DNA from 3 places in the Pseudomonas sp. SA195 genome. Region 2 is predicted to be linked to each of the others. Evidence: predicted binding sites of a transcription regulator. Region 2 holds the regulator's gene; each other region holds the start of a gene.
What was found. Region 2 encodes sigma-54, which starts transcription at its own class of promoters, with help from an activator protein. Its sites were predicted from a motif close to ANTGGCATNNANNTTGCTNT; they were not measured.
Positions count from the first base shown of each region.

Region 1: the regulator sigma-54 is predicted to act here: its motif matches at 2,872-2,891, upstream of nirB (nitrite reductase large subunit NirB).
Region 3: the regulator sigma-54 is predicted to act here: its motif matches at 2,954-2,973, upstream of M1D78_RS08240 (CmpA/NrtA family ABC transporter substrate-binding protein).

Region 1 is NZ_CP096392.1:2,579,966-2,588,005, forward strand. It holds gene M1D78_RS11830 (hypothetical protein) at 1-113, shown strand, start outside; gene M1D78_RS11835 (esterase-like activity of phytase family protein) at 293-1,639, opposite strand; gene M1D78_RS11840 (aldo/keto reductase) at 1,761-2,585, opposite strand; gene nirB (nitrite reductase large subunit NirB) at 3,117-5,690, shown strand; gene nirD (nitrite reductase small subunit NirD) at 5,690-6,067, shown strand; gene M1D78_RS11855 (formate/nitrite transporter family protein) at 6,146-6,961, shown strand; gene M1D78_RS11860 (protein kinase domain-containing protein) at 7,136-8,040, shown strand, end outside.
Region 2 is NZ_CP096392.1:941,295-949,334, reverse strand. It holds gene M1D78_RS04305 (KpsF/GutQ family sugar-phosphate isomerase) at 161-1,135, shown strand; gene M1D78_RS04300 (KdsC family phosphatase) at 1,137-1,658, shown strand; gene lptC (LPS export ABC transporter periplasmic protein LptC) at 1,667-2,239, shown strand; gene lptA (lipopolysaccharide transport periplasmic protein LptA) at 2,226-2,774, shown strand; gene lptB (LPS export ABC transporter ATP-binding protein) at 2,774-3,499, shown strand; gene M1D78_RS04280 (RNA polymerase factor sigma-54) at 3,647-5,158, shown strand; gene hpf (ribosome hibernation-promoting factor, HPF/YfiA family) at 5,239-5,547, shown strand; gene ptsN (PTS IIA-like nitrogen regulatory protein PtsN) at 5,554-6,018, shown strand; gene rapZ (RNase adapter RapZ) at 6,147-7,004, shown strand; gene M1D78_RS04260 (HPr family phosphocarrier protein) at 7,013-7,285, shown strand; gene pmbA (metalloprotease PmbA) at 7,413-8,040, opposite strand, start outside.
Region 3 is NZ_CP096392.1:1,769,154-1,777,193, forward strand. It holds gene M1D78_RS08230 (ABC transporter ATP-binding protein) at 1-408, opposite strand, end outside; gene M1D78_RS08235 (ABC transporter permease) at 418-1,407, opposite strand; gene M1D78_RS08240 (CmpA/NrtA family ABC transporter substrate-binding protein) at 1,455-2,816, opposite strand; gene M1D78_RS08245 (acyl-CoA thioesterase) at 3,162-3,584, opposite strand; gene M1D78_RS08250 (SphA family protein) at 3,690-4,640, opposite strand; gene M1D78_RS08255 (acetyl-CoA C-acyltransferase) at 4,697-5,890, opposite strand; gene M1D78_RS08260 (crotonase/enoyl-CoA hydratase family protein) at 5,910-6,680, opposite strand; gene M1D78_RS08265 ((2,3-dihydroxybenzoyl)adenylate synthase) at 6,677-8,040, opposite strand, start outside.

The DNA of each region.
Region 1 (8,040 bases), 1.6 Mb from region 2:
GGGACGGAGGGCAATCGGGGGCCGTACTTTCGATGGTGTCGCAGTTGCTAGCCCAAGCACAATCCGTCAAAGACATGCCACTCAACAATACAATCAACCTCATCGGTCAGTGAGCCACCGACCTCTAGTGACTCGCTGACTAAACAAAGCTCGATCGAGGTTCTAGTTCGTCGCTAAGCGGTGCCGTCTCGAAAAGGCATGCGAACCCAGTATTCTGGAAGCGCAAGGGAAGACCCGGGGCCGGTTGGGCCCGCTGAAGGCGCCCGCTAACCGGACCCGAGCCTAGTTCTGGCTAACGCTGGTTCAGGTTGGCTGCCATATCGCAACGGCGCGCGGTCCGCTCCTGCTGCTGGTGGGGCGGGCGCACACCAGGAATAGGTCTGGCCAGGCGAATCTTCAGAAACTCGGTTACGTCCGCCGCCAGTTCACGACCGCCACCGCCGGGGAAATTATTGTCGTTGGTGACGAGCAGCGTGCGCGAGTCCAGCGGCAGCACGCTCTCGATGGTCACGTAGGGAAAGGTGAACAGACGCTGGCCATCGCGGTTGAGGTCGTCGGGATCGTCCAGACGCATCAGATCGACCAGCTCAGTCTTTTGCACGGTGCCGCCGCTCGCAACGTTACGCGTGTCGATCAGGTAGATGCGCTTGAAAGGCTCGCCACGCGTCGCGGTATCGCCGTTGCGTTCGATGACGAGAAAGCGGGTGTCGTCGATGGCCGTCATGTCGCCGATCGCATGGTTGGCTGCCTGCAAACGGTAGAAGTAAACGCGGCCGGTGTAGCGTTCCGCATCGATATCGAATTCGTTGATGCGCAGCGTACCGGCCGGATCGCCGGTCACGGTTTTTTCGAGCAAGGTGTAGAGGCGGTCGCCGCGAGGGTTGATCGCCATGCCCTCGAAACCGCCCGAGCTACCCAGGTTGGCCGTGGCGCGGCCTGCAAGCACGTCCGCGTGTTGTGGCGCATAGACGCCAGGAAGCGAAATCGCACTGCGCTGTACCGTTCCGGAGGCATCGGTTTTGATCAGGTACGGCCCGAACTCGTCGCCAAACCACATTGCGCAGTGTTTGTCGCGCCGCACGGACTCGACATCCAGGTCGGCTCCGGTCAGCAGCCGGCCGAACGCGATATCGCCGTCGACGGAGGGCTTGGAGCCGTCGTTGTAATAGAAGCGGTAGTCGGCCTGGATCGGCAGGCCCAGCTTCTGGTTGATGTCGTTCAGGCCCAGGCGTGACGGCGCGATGAAGCGGGCCAGCAGCGTCCCGCTGCGGTAGTCGCTGGCGCTTACCTTACCGCTGCCGCCGCTGGCAGTACGGAAATCGGGCCGTACGCTGTACAGGCGCAGCAGCGTATCTGCCGAGTTGTCCTGGGTGCCGAAGCCGTTGTCAGTCATGACGATGAAGTTGTTTTCATCCGCGCCCGGCAGGATCGCGGAAAAGCCCTGCACCGGCTGGCGCCCATCGTAGGGCGGCGTGAAGGTGCCATAGGGATTGCCGGAGGCCATCTGGCCGGATGTCGGGCCGTCGGAAAAGGTGTCGGCAGGCATCATGGCCCAGCCGACCAAGGTGTTAGTGGCGGCCATCACGGGCGTGGACATCGCGGCGGCGAGTGCCAGGACCAACGGCTTCGGGATACGCATCGGACTTTCTCCATGAGCGGGGGCCGCGGGGAGTCGCGGCGTCCGGCACACCTTATGCCGCCACTGTGTCAAGCAGATGGCGAACCCGAGCCGCGTCGCCAATTACTCGACACGCTATTGATCAGGCGACGGCATGCCCGCGCGCCGCTTCGGCCAGGTAGTACCAGGTCGGCCGATCCAATTGCAGCGAAGCACCCTGCACCGCTTCCTCGATCCGCTCCCAACGCAGGCTGCCAAGAATTGGAACTGGGCGCCCCGGCAGGCAGCGCAACCAGGCCAGGGCGACCTGGTTGGGCGTCGCGCCCAAATCCAACGCTACCGTATCGAGAGCCCGTTGCAACGGCGCGGCAAAGCGGCCTGCTGCCATCGGTGACCACGCCAGCACCTGGATGCCTTCGCTCTGCAGGCCATGCAGGCGGCCATCCCAAACAGACGCTTGCGCTTGTAGAGACAGCTCGATCTGGTTGCAGCGGATCGGCAGTTCGCGAGCCAGCACCTGGCACTGCAGCAACTCCGCATTGGATACACCGAGCCAGGCGACTTTGCCGCTGGCAACCAGATCATCCAATGCGCGGGCGACCTCATCGACGCGCAGCAACGGATCGGGGCGGTGCAGCAGGAATCCGTCCAGCCTGTCGACGCCCAGGCGCCTCAATGAGCCCTCCACCGCCGCCGTCAGGTAGCCAGCCTCGGTGTTGTAGTGCTTGACCGACCACCGAGAGCGGTCCTGCTCAGCCGGCACGATGTCGGCCTTGCCGATCAGCTGGATCTGCCGCCGGAGTTCGGGTTTCAAGCGCAAGGCGGCACCGAACTGCGCCTCGCATTCGCCACCCCCATAGATGTCAGCATGGTCGAAGCCGCTGACGCCGGCCTCGACGCAGCGTTCGATGAATGCAAGCAGCGCCTCCGGTTGCGACAGCTCGGGGTATTGCGTCAGGCGCATCATGCCCAGCAGCACGGGTTGTTCGATGATGGTGTTCACGGGTCCTCCAGACGTCAGCTCGACGCGCGCTCGGCGAACGGGCCGGCCAGGTGGATTACCGACCGAAGGCGCGCGGCAAAGTTCTCGCCCGCACGCCCCAAAAAAGTGATCAAGCCAGGGCATCGCACCTTTATAGGTCAGGGCCGCGCAAAGGTGGGCCAGGGCAAGCGCGTCGCCTTCACATTACGCAATGGCCCTTGAAGCCTTGCGGATATTGGTTTTGCGAGCCCTGCTGCCCTGCCTGCGATCGTCTGGCATGCAACCTGCACTGTCAGCTGTAACGCCTGCCAACTGATTTGGCAGCGCACCCGCGGTCAGCGAAGACCATCTGCCTTGAACGGCGCGGGACAGGTGCAACGGGCAACGAGGCTCGAACAGTCACCTCCACAACCTACGAATACCAGGCAAAGGCGCCTGGAGCTGCCCGACAGCTCCAGGCGCCTTTTTGATTTTGTACGACGACGCCGCACCGCGGCTTCGACGGAGGAACCGGTCATGAACGCAATCGTCACACCGCTCAAGAGTGAAACGCTGGTCGTCATCGGCAATGGGATGGTAGGCCACCACTGCGTCGAGCAGCTGGTCGAACGCGGCGCGCTAGGCCAGTACCAGATCCATGTGTACGGCGAAGAGCGCCAGCGCGCCTATGACCGCGTCCATCTGTCCGAGTACTTCGGTGGTCGCGATGCAGACTCCCTCGCCCTGTGCGAAGCCGAGTACTACGCCGCCAACGGCGTGCACATTCACCTCGGCGTGCAGGTGCTGGAGATCGACCGCGAGCGCAAGGAAGTGGTCACCACCGAGGGCCGCCAGCCCTACGACAAACTGATCCTAGCGACCGGCTCCTACCCCTTCGTACCGCCAATCCCGGGCGCTGAAGGCAATTCGCGCCTGGTCTACCGCACCCTCGATGACCTCGACGCCATCCGCGCCGCGGCCAGCAATGCCAAGCGCGGCGTGGTGGTCGGTGGCGGCCTGCTCGGCCTGGAAGCGGCCAACGCGCTCAAGTCCCTTGGCCTCGAAGCCCATGTGGTCGAATTCGCTCCGCGCCTGATGCCGGTGCAGCTCGATGAAGAAGGTGGCAAGGCACTCAAGGCCCGCATCGAGGCGCTGGGCGTCGGCGTTCACCTGTCGCGCGCCACGCAGGAAATCATCGTCGGCGAGGAATACGCCTACCGGATGAACTTCCAGGATGGCCCTGATGGTAGAAGTGAGTATCTGGAAACCGACCTGATCGTCTTTTCCGCCGGCATCCGCCCGCAGGATGCCCTGGGCCGCAGCGCCGGGCTGGAGATCGCGCCGCGCGGCGGCGTGGTAATCAACGGCGACTACCGCACCAGCGATCCCTCGATCTTCGCCATCGGCGAATGTGCGTCCTGGAATGGCATGGTCTTCGGCCTGGTTGCGCCCGGTTACACCATGGCGCGCAACCTCGCCGCCCTGCTCTGCGGCGAACCGCACCAGCCGTTCAGCGGAGCCGACATGTCCACCAAGCTCAAATTGCTCGGCGTCGATGTCGGCTCCATCGGCGATGCCCATGCCGCCACGCCCGGCGCCAAGAGCTACCGTTTTATCGACGAAGCCAATGCCAGCTACCGGCGTTTGGTGCTTTCCGAAGACGGCAAGCGCGTCATCGGTGCCGTGCTGATCGGCGACAACAGCTACTACGACACCCTGCTGCAATACGCGCAGAACGGCATCAAACTGCCGGCCGACCCGTCCAGCCTGATCCTGCCGCTGTCCGACGGCGCACCCACGCTGGGCGCGGACGCCCTTCCCGACACCGCGACCATTTGCTCCTGCCACAACGTCACCAAGGGTGCGGTGTGCTGCCAGGTCGACGCCGGCATCACCGATCTGGGCGAGCTGAAGGCCGCGACCAAGGCCGGTACTGGCTGCGGCGGTTGCAGCGCGCTGCTCAAGCAGGTGTTCGAGCATGAGCTGACCGCACGCGGCGTCGAAGTGGATAAAAGCCTCTGCGAGCACTTCGCCCACACCCGTCAGGAGCTGTACGGAATCGTTCGCGTCGAAGGGATCATCAGTTTTGAAGAACTGCTCGCCAAACATGGCCGCGGCCACACCGGCTGCGATATCTGCAAGCCGGCCGTGGGATCGATCCTCGCCTCCTGCTGGAACCAGCCGATCACCGATCCGGGGCTGATCCCGCTGCAGGACACCAACGACACCTTCATGGCGAACATGCAGAAGAACGGCACCTACTCGGTGGTGCCGCGCATCGCCGGCGGTGAAATCACCCCGGACAAGCTGATCGCGCTCGGTGCCGTCGCCAAGAAATACGACCTCTACACCAAGATCACCGGCGGCCAGCGCATCGACCTGTTTGGCGCCCAGCTGCACGAACTGCCGGACATCTGGGGCGAGCTGATCGAGGCTGGCTTCGAAACCGGTCATGCCTACGGCAAGTCGCTGCGCACGGTGAAGTCCTGCGTTGGCAGCACCTGGTGCCGCTACGGCGTGCAAGACAGTGTCGGCATGGCGCTGCGTCTGGAGGACCGCTACAAGGGCCTGCGCTCGCCACACAAGATCAAGTTCGGTGTCTCGGGTTGCACCCGCGAATGCGCCGAGGCGCAGAGTAAGGACATCGGCGTGATCGCCACCGAAAACGGCTGGAACCTATATGTGGCCGGCAACGGCGGCATGCGCCCGCGCCACGCCGAGCTGTTCGCCACTGATCTCGACGATGAAAGCCTGATCCGCTACATCGACCGCTTCCTGATGTTCTACATCCGCACCGCAGACAAGCTGCAGCGCACCTCGGTCTGGCGCGAATCACTCGAAGGCGGTCTCGACTACCTCAAGGAAGTGATCATCGACGACAGCCTGAACCTCGCCGCCGAACTGGAAGCCCAGATGCAGCTGGTGGTCGACCGCTACGAATGCGAGTGGGCCAACGCCATCAAGGATCCGGAAAAGCTCAAGCGCTTCCGCACCTTCGTCAATGACCGGCGCGGCGATCCGGACATCCACTTCGTCAAGGAACGCGGCCAGCGTCGGCCGGTGCACGCGTCTGAACTCCACCTGATTCCCGTCACCGAGGAGGTGCTCTGATGAGCCAGCCCAACGCCGTACGCATGCAACCGAGTGAAGCCGTCAGCTGGCGCGCGCTGTGCAGCCGCCGCGACCTGGTCGCCAATTCAGGCGTAGTCGCCTGGCTGGACGGGCAACAAGTGGCGCTGTTCCACCTGCCCGAAACGGAGACCGGCGAGCAGGTCTTCGCCATCGCCAACAAGGACCCGAAATCGGGCGCGAATGTCATCGGGCGCGGCATTCTGGGGCAGCTCAAGGGCGACCTCGTGATCGCCTCGCCGCTCTACAAACAGCACTTCCGGCTGGCTGATGGCAGTTGTCTGGAATACCCGGAACAGCAATTGCAAGTCTGGCCGGTGCGCCTTAACGGCGATGCGGTGGAAATCGCCGTGGCATGAAGGCGGCGAGGCACAACGAGTAGCGATACGCCAACGGCAGGAACGACCTGCTTTGCCAACACAATTGAGAACTGACCTATGTCCTACATCGTTCCTTCGGAATTCGTGACCAAGATGGTCGACGCGGGTGAATCCAAGATCTTCATGTCCACCCGCGACACGCTGATCCGCGCCTTCATGGCCGGCGCCATCCTGGCCCTGGCAGCGGTATTCGCGGTGACCATCACCGTACAGACAGGCTCGCCACTGGTTGGCGCCATGCTCTTCCCAGTCGGCTTCGTCATGCTTTACCTGATGGGGTTCGATCTGCTTACCGGCGTGTTCGTTTTGACCCCACTGGCACTTCTGGACCGTCGCCCAGGCGTGACCGTCAACGGCGTGCTGCGCAACTGGGGGCTAGTGTTTCTCGGCAACTTCGGCGGCGCGCTGACGGTCGCCTTCATGATGGCGTTCGTCTTCACCATGGGCTTTTCCACCGAACCGGGCCCGGTCGGCGAGAAGATTTCCCACGTCGGCGAAGCACGCACGCTGGGCTACGCCGAGTTCGGCCTGGCCGGCTGGCTGACGATCTTCCTGCGCGGAATGCTGTGCAACTGGATGGTGTCGATGGGTGTGGTCGGCGCAATGATCTCCACCACCGTCAGTGGCAAAGTCATCGCCATGTGGATGCCGATCATGCTGTTCTTCTTCATGGGCTTCGAGCACTCGGTGGTGAACATGTTTCTGTTCCCCTCCGCGATGATCATGGGCGGCAATTTCTCGATCATGGATTATATGATCTGGAACGAAATCCCGACCGCGCTCGGTAACCTGGTCGGTGGCCTGGCCTTCACCGGCCTGACGCTCTACACCACGCACGTGCGGACTGGCGCCAAGCGGGCCCTGGTGCGCTGAAACTGTCGTAAGGTCTGCTGGACGCTTGCTGGTGGTCATGACGAATGATCGCCAGCAAGCTGTCTCCCTCCACGTCATCCTGCGGTTGCAAACCTACCGGTGCAGCGCTTGTAGCAGCGAGCTTTCTTGCGATCGCCTTGCTGCCAGCGCCCAAGAGTTCAACGATCTCCCCCCATGACTACCCCACTGACGGTCTCGGTAGGCCAGCACACCGATAAAGGTCGCAAGGCAACCAACCAGGACTTCCACGGCGCCTTTATTCCGCGCGAGCCGCAGCTGAGTAGCAAGGGCATCGCTCTCGCGCTGGCCGACGGCATCAGCAGCAGCGCCGTCAGCCACATCGCCAGCGAGTCGGCAGTGACCGGCTTTCTCGCCGATTACTACTGCACTTCCGATGCCTGGTCAGTGAAGACCTCCGCGCAGCGGGTGTTGATGGCCGCCAATTCCTGGCTACACGCGCAGGGTCAGCACGGGCCGGAGCGCTTCAACCCCGATCGCGGTTACGTCTGCACCTTCAGCGCCCTGGTTATCAAATCGAACACCGCGCACCTCTTCCACGCCGGCGACTCGCGGATCTATCGCGTGCAGGGCACCGCCTTGGAGCAGCTGACCCACGACCATCGTTTGTGGGTTTCGGAAGACCAGAGCTACCTGAGTCGGGCGCTGGGCATCCACCCGCAACTGGATCTGGATTACCGCGCCGAGCGGGTCGAATCGGGCGACCTGTTCATTCTCGCTACCGATGGCGTCTACGAGTTCATCAGTTCCGCCGCGATGATCGCCGCAATCACCAGCCATGCCGATGACCTGGACGCCGCTGCCCGCACCATCGTCGCCCAGGCGCTCGAGCAGGGCAGCGACGACAACCTCACCGTGCAGATTCTGCGCATCGATGCGCTACCCATGCAGGCAGCCGACGAGCTCTACCAGCAACTCACGGAGCTGCCCTTTCCGCCTATCCTCGAGCCGCGAGCGGCGTTCGACGACTACACCATCGTGCGCGAGGTGCACGCCAGCAGCCGCAGCCACGTCTACCTCGCCATCGACAACAGCAGCCAGACGCCCGTTATCCTCAAGAC
Region 2 (8,040 bases):
GCGTGCGACTGTGTCCGGGCGTGAATCACGTCGCTCGTTCAGCGCCCGTTCAGCCTCCGCAGCGGACACATCAAGCAGACATACGCACTCAGGTTTTTCGATGAGCGACCAGGTGAATGTCGCTATAATCCCGCGCTTTAGCCTAGGTGACGATGCACAGATGAACCAGAGCAGCCATTTGATCGAGACGGCTCAGCGCACCATTCGCATGGAAATCGATGCGGTTGAGCAGCTTAAAGGCCGCATCGGCGCTGAATTCGTCAAGGCTTGCGAACTCATCCTGCAATGCAAGGGCCGGGTCGTAGTGGTCGGCATGGGCAAGTCCGGGCATATCGGCAACAAGATCGCGGCGACCCTGGCGAGCACTGGCACCACCGCGTTCTTCGTTCATCCCGCCGAAGCCAGCCATGGCGACATGGGCATGATCACGCGCGACGACGTGGTGCTGGCCCTCTCCAATTCGGGCAGCACCAGTGAGATCGTGACCTTGCTGCCGTTGATCAAGCGCCTCGGCATCACTTTGATCAGCATGACCGGCAACCCCGAGTCGGTACTGGCCAAAGCGGCTCAGGTCAACCTGGACGCCAGCGTCGCCATCGAGGCCTGCCCGCTCAACCTGGCCCCCACCTCTTCCACCACGGCGAGCCTCGTGCTGGGCGACGCCCTGGCGATCGCGCTGCTCGAGGCGCGTGGTTTCACCGCCGAAGACTTCGCGTTTTCCCACCCCGGGGGTGCATTGGGCCGCCGCCTGCTGCTGAAAGTCGAACACGTGATGCATTCCGGTGAGCGACTGCCTCGCGTGAATCGCGGCACCTCGCTGCGCGAAGCCCTGCTCGAGATGACCCGCAAAGGCCTCGGCATGACGGTCATCGTCGAGAAGGACGGGACCCTCGCCGGAATCTTCACGGATGGCGATCTGCGCCGAACCCTGGACAAAAGCGTTGACGTTCGCGAGGCCATCATCGACCAGGTCATGACGGTCCATGGCAAGACCGCAAACGCCGATATGCTCGCAGCCGAAGCGCTAAAGATCATGGAGGACAACAAGATCAACGCACTGGTCGTGGTCGACGATAGCGACCGTCCCGTCGGCGCACTGAACATGCACGATCTGCTGCGCGCGGGGGTGATGTGAGATGAACGACTTGTTACAACGTGCTCGCGGCGTACGCCTGGCGATCTTCGATGTCGACGGCGTGCTGACGGACGGCAAGCTCTACTTCCTGGTGGACGGCAGCGAGTTCAAGACCTTCAATACGCTCGACGGGCATGGCATCAAAATGCTGATCAACTCTGGCGTACGCGCCGCGATCATCAGCGGCCGCAAGACACCCGTCGTTGAACGTCGTGCGCAGAACCTCGGCATCCAGCATCTCTATCAGGGGCGCGAAGACAAGCTGGTCGTGCTCGACGAGTTGCTCGGCGAACTCGGCCTGGACTATGCCGAAGTCGCCTACCTGGGCGACGACTTGCCGGACTTGCCAGTGATTCGCCGAGTCGGGCTGGGCATGGCGGTCGCGAGCGCCGACGCGTTTGTGCGCGAGCATGCCCACGGCGTCACCGGCGCCCGAGGTGGCGAAGGCGCCGCGCGCGAATTCTGCGAGCTGATCATGCGCGCCCAGGGCACCCTCGAGGCAGCCCAGGCTGCCTATTTGTAGAGGTGACCATGCTGAGCAAGATTCGCCTGCCTGCCGTCCTGTTGCTGATCGCCCTATCGTTGGGCGCCATCGGCTACTGGAATATCCGCCCCGAGAGTTTCATGGAGACGCCAGCCGCCGTTACAGCGCCGGAGTCTCCCATCGATTTCTACGTGATCAACTCGCGCACCGTGCAATACCAGCCCGACGGCAAGCGCAACTACGAACTGGTCGCCGAGAAGGTCGAGCACGTCAAGGCTAGCGACGTCAGCCTGCTTACCCGGCCGGACCTCAAGTCCTACCGCGGCACCGACCTGCCCTGGCACGTCACCAGCGAGCGCGGCGAAGTCGGGCCGCAGGGCGAGGAAGTCGAGCTGATCGACAACGTGCGTATCGAGCGAACCGATGCCAAAGGCCGCCCCACCATCGTGACCAGCAGCCGGATGACCGTGCTGCCGGAGAAGGATTATGCCGAGACCCGGCAACCCGTTAGAATCGTCGCCGCGAACGGCGTGACCACCGCCACGGGCATGAAAGCGTACATGAACGAAGGCAGGATGCTCCTGCTATCCAACGTAAGAGGCCAGCATGAGCTGCGTTAAGACTCTCCCCTTCTTGCTCGGTCTGAGCATTCTTCTGCTCGGTGCCAATGCCCATGCGCTGCCCGAGGATCGCAACCAGCCGATCCGCGTCCAGGCCGACACGGCTGAACTGGATGATCGCCAAGGCGTCGCGGTGTACCGCGGCGATGTGGTCATCACCCAAGGCACCATGAAGATAACTGGCGACACCGTTACCATCACCCAGAACGCAAACGGTGACGTGGAGGTCTTCACGTCCATCGGCAAGCCGGCCTATTACGAGCAGAAGCCCGCCGTCGACAAGGAGATCGTCAAGGCGTACGGCCTGACCATCCAGTATTTCGCGGCAAACGAGCGCATCGTGCTCATCGACCAAGCCAAAGTGGTCCAGGAAGGCAATACCTTCGAAGGCGAGAAAATCGTTTACGACACCCAGCGCCAAATCGTGAACGCCGGGCGCGCCACCAATGCGGATGTCACGACCCCGCGCCCACGGGTCGATATGGTCATCCAGCCGCGCAAGCGCGACCAGCCGGCAACGGAGCAGAGCGAGTAATGGCAACCCTCAAGGCCCAGCACCTCGCTAAGAGCTACAAGAGCCGCCAGGTCGTTCGTGATGTCAGCCTGTCCATCGAAAGCGGCCAGATCGTTGGCTTGCTAGGCCCGAACGGCGCGGGCAAGACGACCTGTTTCTACATGATCGTTGGCCTGGTCAGGGCCGACCAGGGACGAGTCCTCATCGACGATAACGACGTGACGCACCTGCCAATGCACGGCCGGGCACGCGCTGGCATTGGGTATCTGCCGCAGGAGGCCTCGATCTTTCGCAAGCTCTCGGTCGCCGACAACATCATGGCCATCCTCGAGACCCGCAAAGACCTCGATCGCAGTGGGCGCCAACAGGCGCTGGAAGGGCTGCTGCAGGAGTTTCACATCAGCCATATCCGCGACAGCCTGGGCATGAGTCTGTCGGGCGGGGAGCGACGCCGGGTCGAGATCGCACGTGCGCTGGCCACCGCGCCCAAGTTCATCCTGCTCGATGAGCCGTTTGCCGGCGTCGACCCCATATCGGTCGGCGATATCAAGCAGATCATCCATCACCTGAAGGCCAAGGGTATCGGCGTGCTCATCACCGACCACAACGTGCGCGAGACGCTGGATATCTGCGAGACAGCCTATATCGTCAACGATGGCCAGCTGATCGCTGAAGGCGACGCGCAAACCATCCTGGCCAACCAACTCGTCAAGGAAGTGTACTTGGGCCACGAATTCAGGCTCTGACCGGCTTTTTTTTCAGGAGACGTCGCGCCCAAGGGCTAGGCAAAGGCTTCGCCAGCAGGCATATAATTTGCTTCCTCTGGCGCCCAAGCCGCCAACAGTCGGAACAGGCGCGGTTGCGCCGGCAAACAAGGTTCGAAGTCCTCTGCCATGAAACCATCGCTAGTCCTGAAGATGGGCCAGCAGCTGACGATGACACCGCAGCTGCAACAGGCCATACGGTTGCTCCAGTTATCCACGCTCGATCTCCAGCAGGAGATTCAGGAAGCGCTGGATTCCAACCCCATGCTGGAACGCGAAGAGGATGGGGATGATTTCGAGGGCTCGGACGTAATGGCCGAGTCGATCGAGACCCAGACGGACAATGCTTCGACGCCCGAACCGAACGGCGCGGACAGCCGTTATGAAGAAACCGTCAGCACCGCCGAACACGCCGATGAAGGCGATTGGGGCGACCGCATCCCTGACGAATTGCCCGTCGACACCGCTTGGGAAGACATCTACCAGACCAGCGCCAGCAACCTGCCGAGCAGCGATGACGACGACTGGGACTTCACCACCCGCACGTCCGCTGGTGAGAGCTTGCAGAGCCACCTGCTCTGGCAGTTGAACCTTGCGCCCATGAGCGACACCGACCGGCTCATTGCCGCCACCCTGATCGACTGCATCAACCCGCAGGGCTACCTCGAGGAAACGCTCGAAGAAGTCCTGGAGTCGTTCGATCCAGAACTGGAAATCGAGCTCGACGAAATCGAAGTGGTGCTGCGCCGCATCCAGCAGTTCGAGCCCGCCGGGATTGGCGCCCGGGACCTGCGCGAATGCCTGCTTCTGCAGCTGCGCCAGCTGCCTGAGCGCACGCCCTGGCTGACCGAGGCAGTACGCCTGGTGAGCGATCACCTGGATATCCTTGGCAACCGCGACTACGCGCTGCTCATGCGCCGCATGAAGCTCAAGGAGGACGAGCTACGCCAGGTCGTCGACTTGATCCAGACGCTTAATCCGCGCCCCGGTTCGCAGATCGAGGCGAGCGAACCCGAGTACGTCGTGCCGGACGTCATCGTACGCAAGCACAACGACCGCTGGCTGGTCGAACTCAATCAGGAAGCGATGCCTCGTCTGCGAGTCAACGCGCAGTATGCCGGCTTCGTCAAACGCGCCGACTCCAGCGCCGACAACACCTTCATGCGCAACCAGTTGCAAGAGGCGCGCTGGTTCATCAAGAGCCTGCTCAGCCGCAACGAGACGCTGATGAAGGTTGCCACGCAGATTGTCGAACACCAGCGCGGCTTCCTCGACCATGGCGACGAGGCGATGAAGCCGCTGGTCCTGCATGACATCGCCGAAGCGGTGGGCATGCACGAGTCGACGATTTCCCGCGTGACCACTCAGAAATTCATGCATACCCCACGCGGCATCTACGAGCTCAAGTACTTTTTCTCCAGCCACGTCAGCACCGCGGAAGGCGGCGAATGCTCGTCCACCGCGATCCGCGCGATCATCAAGAAGCTGGTCGCCGCGGAAAACCCGAAAAAGCCGTTGAGCGACAGTAAGATCGCTGGTTTACTGGAAGAGCAGGGCATCCAGGTAGCACGCCGTACCGTCGCAAAATACCGTGAGTCACTGGGTATCGCGCCGTCCAGCGAGCGCAAGCGGTTACTGTAGATACCGGGTGATCCGGCCGAATCTCTTACGCTGGCGAACCTCTGGTCCGCCAATCCGCACGTGGCAAAAGGAGATGCAGTATGCAAGTCACTATCACTGGCCTTCACCTTGAAGTTACCGAGCCCCTGCGTGACTACCTCGAGGAAAAGTTCGAACGGCTGGAACGGCATTTCGACCGCATCATCAACGTTCAAGTGATCCTTCAGGTCGAGAAGCTCAAGCAGAAGGCCGAAGCCACCCTTCATGTCGCCGGACGCGAAGTTGTTGCCAACGCCGAGCACGAAGACATGTACGCCGCCATTGACCTGCTTGCCGACAAGCTCGACCGCCAGCTCATCAAGCACAAAGAAAAACAGCTCGACCACAGCCAGGGTGCCCTAGCCCGCTAGCCCATCATGATCCGACTCGAAAATATCCTGACCCCCGCACGTTCCTTGGTGAACGTGCCGGGCGGCAGCAAGAAACGCGTCCTGGAGCAAATCGCCAAGGTGATTGCCCGGGATCTCCCCGACCTCGACCCGCAAGCCATCTTCGAAAGCTTCGTCGCCCGCGAGAAGCTCGGCTCCACCGGATTCGGCAACGGCATCGCCATCCCGCACTGTCGCATGACCGGCTGCACCTCGCCCTTAAGCGCGGTGCTGCACCTGGGCGCACCGGTGGATTTCGATGCGATCGACGGCGCACCGGTTGACCTGCTGTTCGTCCTGCTCGTACCCGAAGCAGCGACAGATGAACACTTGGAGCTACTGCGCCAGATCGCCAGCATGCTTGACCGCGACGACGTCCGCGAGCGCCTGCGCAGCGCCTCGACGTCCGAATCGCTCTACCAGACGGTGGTTGACATCCAGAGCGGCCAATAACGCCGGAGCTGCGCATGCAGGCCAGCGAGAAGTGAGGAACGAGACGTGCCCAAGACCTGCCACCGCTCGCGACACCGACGCCGTTCGGCCCAGGCCGTGCACCAAAGACCCCGCCGGAAGAACGCGCCATGCGCCTGATCATCGTCAGTGGCCGCTCCGGCTCCGGCAAAAGCACGGCGCTCGACGTGCTCGAAGACAACGGTTTCTACTGCATCGATAATCTGCCGGCGGGGCTGCTTCCCGAACTGGCAGAGCGCGCCTTCCTGCACACGGAATTACTGCAACCCCAGGTCGCCGTCTCCATTGACGCTCGCAATCTGCCGAGCCAGCTCAAGCGCTTTCCCGAGCTGCTCGTCGAGGCAAGAGCCCGACACATCCAGTGCGACGTGCTCTACCTGGACGCAGCTGATGAAACGTTGCTCAAACGCTTTTCTGAAACACGCCGCCGTCATCCGTTGACCACCGAGCGACGCTCGCTGGCCGAGGCCATTCGCGACGAAGAAAAGCTGCTCGCCCCGATCATCGACCATGCCGATCTCAAGATCGACACGACGCACCTGAATCTCTACCAGCTGCGCGACACGCTGAAACTGCGCCTACTGAACAAACCTGAGCCGGGGACCGCATTTCTTTTCGAATCCTTTGGATTCAAGCGCGGCATGCCCGTCGATGCCGACGTCGTGTTCGATGTTCGCTGCCTGCCAAATCCTTATTGGAAGGCCGAGCTGCGCGACTATTCCGGACTCGACCAACCCGTGATCGACTACCTCGCGCAGCAGGCCGACGTGGAGGAGATGTTTCAGGATATCCATGCTTATCTCAGCAAATGGCTGCCCCGCTTCGCTGCCAGCAATCGCGCCTATGTCACGGTCGCGATCGGCTGCACCGGCGGGCATCACCGCTCGGTGTATCTGGCTGAGCGACTGTGTCAGGCGCTGCGCGAGCCTCTGAAAAACGTCCAGGTCCGCCATCGCGACCTGGTCTAGGAAGAACCATGCCAGTCTGCGATATCACCATCGTCAACAAACTCGGGCTACATGCCCGGGCCGCCGCCAAGTTCGTCGGGGTCGCCAACCAATTCCCCTGCGACATCCGTATCGGCCGCTGCCCCGACACCGTGGTCGACGGCAAGAGCATCATGGCTGTGATGATGCTGGCGGCGAGCAAGGGCACCACGCTGCACATGCGCACCGAGGGCGACCAGGAACACGAGGCGATGGACGCACTGGTCGCGCTGATCGAAGACTACTTCGAGGAAGGCGAATAGCAGCACCGGAGCTCGTAGCCAGACCGTGGCGTTGCTGCGGCTTGGTCAACGTCCAATTGCCGCTGCACGCCAGAGCATGCAGGGTTTGCCCTCTGGCGTGTCACGCCACCCAAATCGCTTGGTTCGATTAGCTTCCCGCGACCTTCATCCGTTCGATCAGCACCGAACCTGTGTGGATACTGCTTCGGGTTTCGATGTCACGACCCACGGCGACGATCTGCCGGAACATGTCGCGCAAATTGCCGGCGATGGTGACTTCCTGCACTGGGAATTGAATCTCGCCGTTCTCGACCCAGTAGCCACCCGCGCCGCGGGAGTAGTCGCCCGTCACCAGATTCAAACCCTGCCCCATCAGCTCTGTCACTAGCAGGCCGCGGCCCATACGCCGAATCAGTGCTGCCTGATCATCATCGCCGTGAGTCACGAACAGATTGTGCACCCCTCCCGCATTCGCCGTGCTGGGCAGGCCCAGCTTGCGACCCGAATAGGTGCTGAGGACATAGAAAACAAGCTGGCCCTTGTCCACGAACGGCTTGGCATAGGTCGCCAAGCCGTCGCCGTCGTAGCCCGCACTCGCCAGCCCGCGCAACAGATGCGGCCGCTCGTCGAGGCTCAGCCACTCGGGGAACAACGTCTGGCCCAATGCATCCTCCAGATAGGAGGCCTTGCGATAGAGGTTGCCGCCGGAAATAGCGGACAGGAAATGGCCAAACAGCCCGGTCGCCAGCTCCGCAGAGAACAGCACGGGCACATCG
Region 3 (8,040 bases), 830 kb from region 2:
GCGTTTGTCGCGGGCGTGGGTCATGTGCACCAGCTCGAGGTTGTGCTCGATCCAGTCGCGCATTTCCCGTTTGCTCTTCTGGCCCCGGAAGACTTCCCGTACCGCCAGTTCGACGTTTTCGTAGCAGCTGAGCCAGGGCAGCAGGCTGTGGTTCTGGAACACCACGGCGCGCTCCGGACCGGGTTCGTTGACCTCGCGGCCGTCGAGGATCACGCCGCCGGTGGTGGCCTGATACAGTCCGGCGACGATGTTGAGGACGGTCGACTTGCCGCAGCCGGAATGGCCGATCAGCGAGACGAACTCGCCCTTGGCGATGCGCAGGTTGACGTTCTGCAGCGCGCAGTAGAGCCCCTTGTCGGTGGGAAAGCTGATACCGACGCCGGTGAGTTCGAGATGGGCGTTGTTCATGTGATTTCCTCAGCGCAGGTCTGCGTTCTTGTCCCAGCTCACGCGGCGCTGGAGCATCAGCATGATGCGGTCCAGGGCGAAGCCGATCAGGCCGATGACGATCACCGCGACCATGATCCGGCCGAGCGAGTTGGAGCTGCCGTTCTGGAACTCGTCCCAGATGAATTTCCCGAGACCGGGGTTCTGCGCCAGCATTTCCGCGGCAATCAGGACCATCCAGCCGGTCGCCAGCGACAGGCGCAGCCCGGTGAAGATCATCGGAATGGCGGCGGGCAGGACGATGCGGCGCACGTGGCTGAGGGGCGACAGGCGCAGCACGCGGCTGACGTTGGTCAGGTCCTTGTCCAGGTTCGCCACGCCGACCGTGGTGTTGATCACCGTCGGCCACAGGCAGCACAGCGCCACGGTCAGCGCCGAGGTGACGAAGGACTTGGCGAATAGTGGGTCCTCGCTGACATAGACGGCGCTGACCACCATGGTGACCAGCGGCAGCCAGGCGAGTGGTGAGACCGGCTTGAACACCTGGATCAAGGGGTTGATGGCGTTGTACACCGGCTTGCTCAGGCCGCAGACGATGCCCAGCGGCACGGCGATCAGCGAGGCGAGGGCGAAGCCGGCCATCACGGTGTACAGGCTGGTGAAGATCTGCTCGAAGAAGGTCGGCTTGCCGGTGTAAGGGCGAATCTTGACGGTGGCATCGGGGTTCTTCGCCAGCGTCGCGGCGTTGCGTTCTTCCTGGCGCTGGTAGAAGGCGGCGGCCTTTTCCCGCGACTGGATGTGCGCATCGGCCAGCCCGGTGAACTGCTCGGCGACCTGGCTCGGCCCGGGAAACTGGCCGAGGCTGGTCTGAATGTTCGATGCCACCAACTGCCAGAACAGCAGGAAGGCAAGGACGCCCACCAGCGGCATGATCACTTGCGGCAGCCAGCGCTTGAGCCGCGCCTGACGGCCAGCCTCCAAGGTCTCTTTGATGTTTTGCACGACGGCTGGGTTGCTCATCGATGTGTCCTCCTGGATCGGGAGGCCTGCGCCTCCCATGCGCGGGATCAGAGCGTGGTATCGCCTTTCAGGCCGATCGCGAACTGGTCGAGGTAGGCGTTAGGCGTATGGCCGTCGTAGGTGATGCCGTCGATGGTGTCGGCCAGCGGCGCGCGAATGCCGTCTTCATCGGCGGACGGCACGTCTTCGGCGCTGAGCAGGCCGTCGGCGATCAGCTCGTCGGCCGCCTGGCGGTAGATGTCCGGGCGGTAGACGCGCTTGGCGGTGTCCAGGTACCAGCTGTCCGGCTTGGCCTCGGCGATCTGGCCCCAGCGGCGCATCTGGGTCAGGTACCAGATGGCGTCGGAGTAGTAGGGGTAGGTCGCGTGGTAACGGAAGAACACGTTGAAATCCGGCACTTCGCGCTTATCGCCCTTTTCGAACTCGAAGGTGCCGGTCATCGAGTTGGCGATGACCTTGGCATCGGCGCCGACGTATTCCGGACGCGAGAGGATCTCCACGGCTTCCCGGCGGTTGGCGTTGTTGTCTTCATCGAGCCACTTGCCAGCGCGGATCAGCGCCTTGACCAGCCGCTTGTGGGTCTCCGGGTTCGCTTCGGCCCAGGCCTTGGAAACGCCAAAGACCTTTTCCGACATGTTCTTGCGGATCGCGTAGTCCGCCACGACCGGCACGCCGATGCCCTTGAACACGGCCTGCTGGTTCCAGGGCTCGCCGACGCTGTAGCCATGGATGGTGCCGGCTTCCATGGTCGAAGGCATCTGCGGCGGCGGGGTGACCGAGAGCAATGCCTGGGCGTCGATCTGGCCGCTGATGTCGCCCTTGGCGGGCGCGTAATAGCCCGGATGGATGCCACCGGCTGCGAGCCAGTAGCGCAGCTCGTAGTTGTGAGTCGAGACGGGGAACACCATTCCCAGATTGAACGGCTTGCCGCTGGCCTGGAACTGTTCGATGACCGGCTTGAGCGCGTCGGCCTTGATCGGGTGCACGGGCTTGCCATCGGCCATCGGCACCTGGGGCTTCATTTGTTCCCAGACGGCGTTGGACAGGGTGATGGCGTTGCCGTTTAGGTCCATGGTGAATGCGGTGATGATCTCGGCTTTGGTGCCGAAGCCGATGGTGGCACCGATCGGCTGGCCGGAGAGCATGTGCGCCCCGTCCAGCTCGCCGTCGATGACACGGTCCAGCAATACCTTCCAGTTGGCCTGGGCTTCGAGCGTGACGTAGAGCCCTTCGTCCTCGAAGAAGCCCTTTTCGTAGGCGATGGCGAGCGGCGCCATGTCGGTGAGCTTGATGAAGCCGAGTTTGAGTTCTTCCTTTTCCGGCTCGGCAGCCCATGCCGTTAATGGCAATAGCGGTAGCAGGGCGGAGGCCGCTAGCGTTTTCAGCAGCGTACGGCGGGTCTTGCGCATGATTTATCCCTCAATCGCGAAACGAAAAAAGGCGTCGCGGACGCACCCTCCGCATGAGCAGAGCGAGCACCGTCGACGCCTTTGTCAATTCGTCCCGATCACCGCCGTTGGCGACCCGAAGACGTTGTGCCGAGGTGATTGCAAGGGGCTTGCCAAAGTCGTTTGGCTGGATGCGGTTTGAAGAGAACCGGTTTAAAAATCAGAGAGATAGGATGGCTAGTCGAGTCGTTTCGGAATGACGATCGCCATCTTAGCGGAGGCGCTGCACGTTATCGGTTCACTATCGGCCGCCGTATAACCCGTTGGCGCCGTTTTGGTTCGCTGAGGCAACGCTTTCATTACGCGTCATTCAGCCAGCAGCGTGTCCCGCAGCTCCGCTGGAATCGCGGCGCTTTTCAGCTCGCCAAGGCGATCCGGGTGCTTGACCGCCCAGACCCGCTTGTCGATACCGGTCACGGCCAGGCGGTCGTCGTGTTTGAACAGTTCGTGGCGGATCGCGAAGCTCGACTCGTTAACCTCGGTCACGCGGCTGACGATGCGCACCTGTTCGCCGAAACGTGCGGGCAGTTTGAAGATGGCCTGGCTATCGACCATCGGCCAGCCAACCGCGCCATGGCGCTCGAACAAGGTGCCGACATCCAAACCGGAATTAGCGACCATGAGATCAGTCGATGCGTTGAACATGGCGAAATAGCGCGGATAAAAGACGATACCCGCCGGGTCGCAATCGCCCCATTCGATGATCAGGTCGCGGCTGAAGCTGAGCATTTGTACTCCTTGTCGTGTCTGTTTGGTGTACGGCCATGATGCCTGCGAGCTGCACAACGGGACCACCTGCGGATATGGCGGAGGCATGCGCATCCGCCGCATGGCCTAGAAAGGCAGCCGCGCCTGCAGCCAGAGGCGGGTGCCTTCCGGCCGATTCTCCGCATCGAATTCCTTCTGCATCTTGGCCACCAGTGCGAAGTTCGGCGCGAAGCGGTAGGAGACGTATGGGCCGAGCGCCTTGACATTGCCGCGATTGCCGCCATCGGCGAGTGCTTGCCCGTCGATCTCATCGTCGGTGGTCTGGTTGAACCAGTAGCCATTGAGGCCCATCGAGAGATTGTCGGTCAGGCGGTAGCCGCCGCTGAACTCAAGTGTCAGCTCGTCACCGGAGCGGTAGTCGGTATCGGTGTTGGTCGAGTTGAATGCGTAGCGAACCTTGGCGCTGGCTTCCCAGTGCTTGTTCGGAAACCAGGTGACGCCGTAGAAAGGCGCTACCTGAAACTGATTACGCCCCGCGTTGACTGGTTCGTCGGCATCGTATTCGCCGGTGGGCAGGAAGCTCTCGACGCCGGCAATCTGGTGCAGCGTCGGGCTGTGCCAGCCGAGCAGCACGGGCGCGAATGTCGTGTCGCCCAGATTGGTTGTCGAGCCGCCACGGTCCAGCGGTGGCAAACCGCCTGGACGATTTACATCCAGCGTGAGGTCCAGCGTCGGCACGACCAGCACCAGGCGCGTCTCGACATTCGCGCCGAGCCAGCGCACACCCGGCCAGACATAGCTGAATCGGGCTGCGACCACGTCCGCCTCGATCTTGTAGCGCGCCACGGCGGCGCGCTCGTCGCCGTTGCCATCGGTGATCTTGTCCGCCGAATAGTGCGAGTAATAGAGCAGGGTGTTGAGCCCTTCGGGCAGCATCAGGCCGCTGAGATTGGTGTCCACGCCAACCGGGTACGGGCTGCCGTTGGTTTCGGAGGCGCCGGCGAGTGGCGCTATCAATGGAAGCGCCAGCAACGCGAAAGTGGCGCCGCGACGGGGCGCTGAGAGGTGCTTTTTCATCATGGTTTCCTTTTTTGTTTTTGTTGTTCAACCGGGAGGCGTCGGGCGGCGATCAGCTAGTCATGGCAGACCTCGAACAGCCCGGCCAGGCCCTGGCCGCCACCGACGCACATGGTGACCACCACCAGGCGCGCACCACGACGGCGCCCTTCGAGCAGTGCATGCCCGACCAGCCGCGCCCCCGACATGCCGTAGGGATGGCCCAGCGCGATGGCGCCGCCGTTTACGTTGAGCCGGTCCAGCGGGATGCCGAGCTGGCGCTGGCAATGGAGCACTTGCGAGGCGAAGGCTTCGTTGAGCTCCCACAGGTCGATGTCGCGCACCGAAAGCCCATGCCTGGCCAGCAGCCGAGGGACGGCGAGAACGGGGCCTATGCCCATTTCATCCGGTGCGCAGCCAGCACTGGCCAAACCGCGGAAGAACCCGAGTGGCTTGCGACCATGACGATCCGCCTCCTCGCGGCTCATCAACACGCACGCGGCCACGCCATCGCTTAGCTGGGACGCGTTGCCGGCCGTGACGGTGCGGCCGTCCCCGTCGAGCACCGGCTTCAACCCACGCAATTGCTCCGCGCGGGTGTCGGGGCGGTTGCATTCGTCTCGGTCCAGTCGTATGGATTCCTGCCGGCATTCGTACTGGGATTTGTCCAAGACCTGCTTGACCGTCTCGATCGGCACGATTTCGTCGTCGAACAAGCCGTCGCGCTGTGCCTGTGCGGTGCGCCGCTGGCTGCTCAGTGCGTAGTCGTCCTGGTCGGCGCGGCTGATGCCATAACGCTGCGCCACGACTTCGGCCGTTTCCAGCATGCTGATATAGGCGTCGGGGCGATGCTCCAGCAGCCATGGATCGCGGCCATGGAATTCATTGGTGTGTTCGTTCTGCACCAGGCTGATCGACTCGCCACCGGCGGCGAGCATCGTCGGTGTGCCATCGACAATGATCCGCTGCGCTGCCGCTGCGATGGCTTGCAGCCCTGAGCCGCAATGTCGGCTGACCGTCACGGCCGCAACGCTGTCTGGCAGACCGGCCCGCAGCAGCGCGATGCGGGCGACGTTCTTGCCTTGGGTGCCTTCAGGGCGTCCGCAGCCCATGATGACCTCTTCTATGCTTTCCCCAACCAGCCCGGCTCGCGCCAGTGCGGCCTGGAATACCGGCGCGGCGAGACTGGGCATGGGCGTGATGTTGAACGCCCCCCGGTAGGCTTTTGCGATGGGCGTTCGCGCATAGGAAACGATGCAGGCTTCGTTCATTTCGGCATTTCTCCTGGCATCAAAGCGACTGCATGATCGCCCTGTGGTCCTCGGTGTGATGGGAAAGGGCCTGGTAGGCCGCGGACAGTTCGAGGATCGGCTCAAGGCGTTGATGCTGACTTTCGCGCAGCAGCGTCTTGGTCAGGCGCAAGGCGTGTCCGGGGTTGGCAGCGATGCGTTCGGCCAGCGCTTGCGCCGTCTGCATCAGCGCGTCCGGCTCGACGACCTGCGAGACCAGCCCGTAGTCCAGGGCCGTCGCCGCATCGATCGCATCCCCGGTGAAGGCCAGTTCATAGGCGCGCGACAGGTTGTCCAGTGCCCGTGGCAGCAGCCAGGCGCCGCCGTCGCCGGGGATGATCCCAAGCTTGACGAAGCTTTCGGCAAACCGCGCGCGGGTCGAAGCGATGCGCATGTCGCACATCAGCGCCAGGTCGCAACCGGCGCCGATGGCAGGGCCGTTGATTGCAGCAATGGTCGGCACCTCCAGCCGGTACACCGCCAGCGGTATCTGCTGAATGCCGTGGCGATAGCCCTGACGCAGGCGATAGGGATCGCCCGCGAACAGGCCGGCGCGCGCCTTCATGTCCTTGACATTGCCGCCGGCACAGAAGGATTTGCCAGCGCCGGTAAGGACCACCACCTTGACGTCAGCGTCCCGGTTGATGCGGTCGCACACCTCGCCGAACGCCTCGAACTGCGCCTGGCTCGTCAGTGCGTTGTGCTGCTCTGGCGCTTGCATGGTCAGCGTGACCACGGCACCTTGCTGCGCGTACTCGATGAAGGTACTCACGCCGCTTCCTCCTGCAGCTTGGCGGTGACCCGCTCGACCAGGTCCTTCTTCGAGACTTTGCCGAAGGTCGAAAGCGGAAAGCTGTCGACCACTTCCAGGCGCTCGGGCAGTTTGAAACGGGCGATTTCCTCAGCCTGGAGGAATTCCACCAGCTCCAATAGCGCCAGGCTGCGACCGGGCTTGAGAATGACGAACGCGCACATCTTCTCGCCCAGCACCGGGTCCGGCATGGCGACGCAGGCGACGTTGGTCACCGCCGGATGGCCGAGGATGAGGTTTTCAATCTCTTCGGCAGAGATTTTCTCGCCACCGCGGTTGATCAGGTCCTTCTTGCGTCCCTCGACCACGAAATTGCCCGAGGGCAGGCGCCGCATCATGTCGCCTGAGCGGTAAAAACCTTCCGGGGTGAAAGCGCGGGCGTTGTGCTCGGGGGCGTTAAAGTAACCGCGCAGGGTATAGGGGCCGCGGCAGCACAGCTCGCCCGGCACGCCGTCCGGCACCGGCTGATCGTTATCGTCGAGCAGCAGAACTTCGTCGGCTTCGCATACCGGCCGGCCGACAGACTGGCGCCGCACGTCGAGCGGGTCGTCCAGACGCACGAACATCAGCAGCCCCTCGGCCATGCCGAAGTTTTCCTGCACGGTGCAGTTGCGCAGCACCTTCTCGGTCAGCCCACGTGTTTCGGGTTGCAGGCGTTGGCCGCCGGACTGGATCACACGCACGCTGTCGAGGTTGTACTCGCCGACTTTCGGATCGTTCATCCACATGATCAGCAGCGCCGGCACCACGTGGATGTGGGTGACGCCGAACCGCTCGATCAACGGAAAGACTTCCTCGGCGCGGGTGCTGTTGTGCACCACTACCTTGGCCCCCTTGAGCATGAAGCCCTGCAAGCCGGGGCAGGCCAGCGGCAGATTGTGTGCGATGGGCAGTACATCGAGCAGCACCGAATGCTCGTCGATGCCGGTGTAGCGGGTCGCCAGCGTGGAGTTGCAGATGTAGTCGTTATGGGTGCGCGGGATCATTTTCGGGATGCCCGTGGTGCCACCGGAGAGCAGGAACAGTGCGGGGCTGCACGGGTCGATGCCGGCCTGGATGGCATCGAGCTCGGCAACGTCACGGCGCGGTTCGGCGGCGATCAGCTCACGCAACGAAACGAAGCCCTCGGGCGTGTCGCCGAGGACAATCTTCAGGCGAATGCTGTCGGTGTCGGCCTCCACGCGGTTGACGATATCGATGAAATCGCAGTCCTTGGCCCGGTCCGCGGTGATCGTGGCGGTAGCGCCGGACAGCGCCACGAACTGGCGCAGCTCACGATAGCGATGGGTGTGCAGGGCCAGGATCGGTCGCACGCCAATTT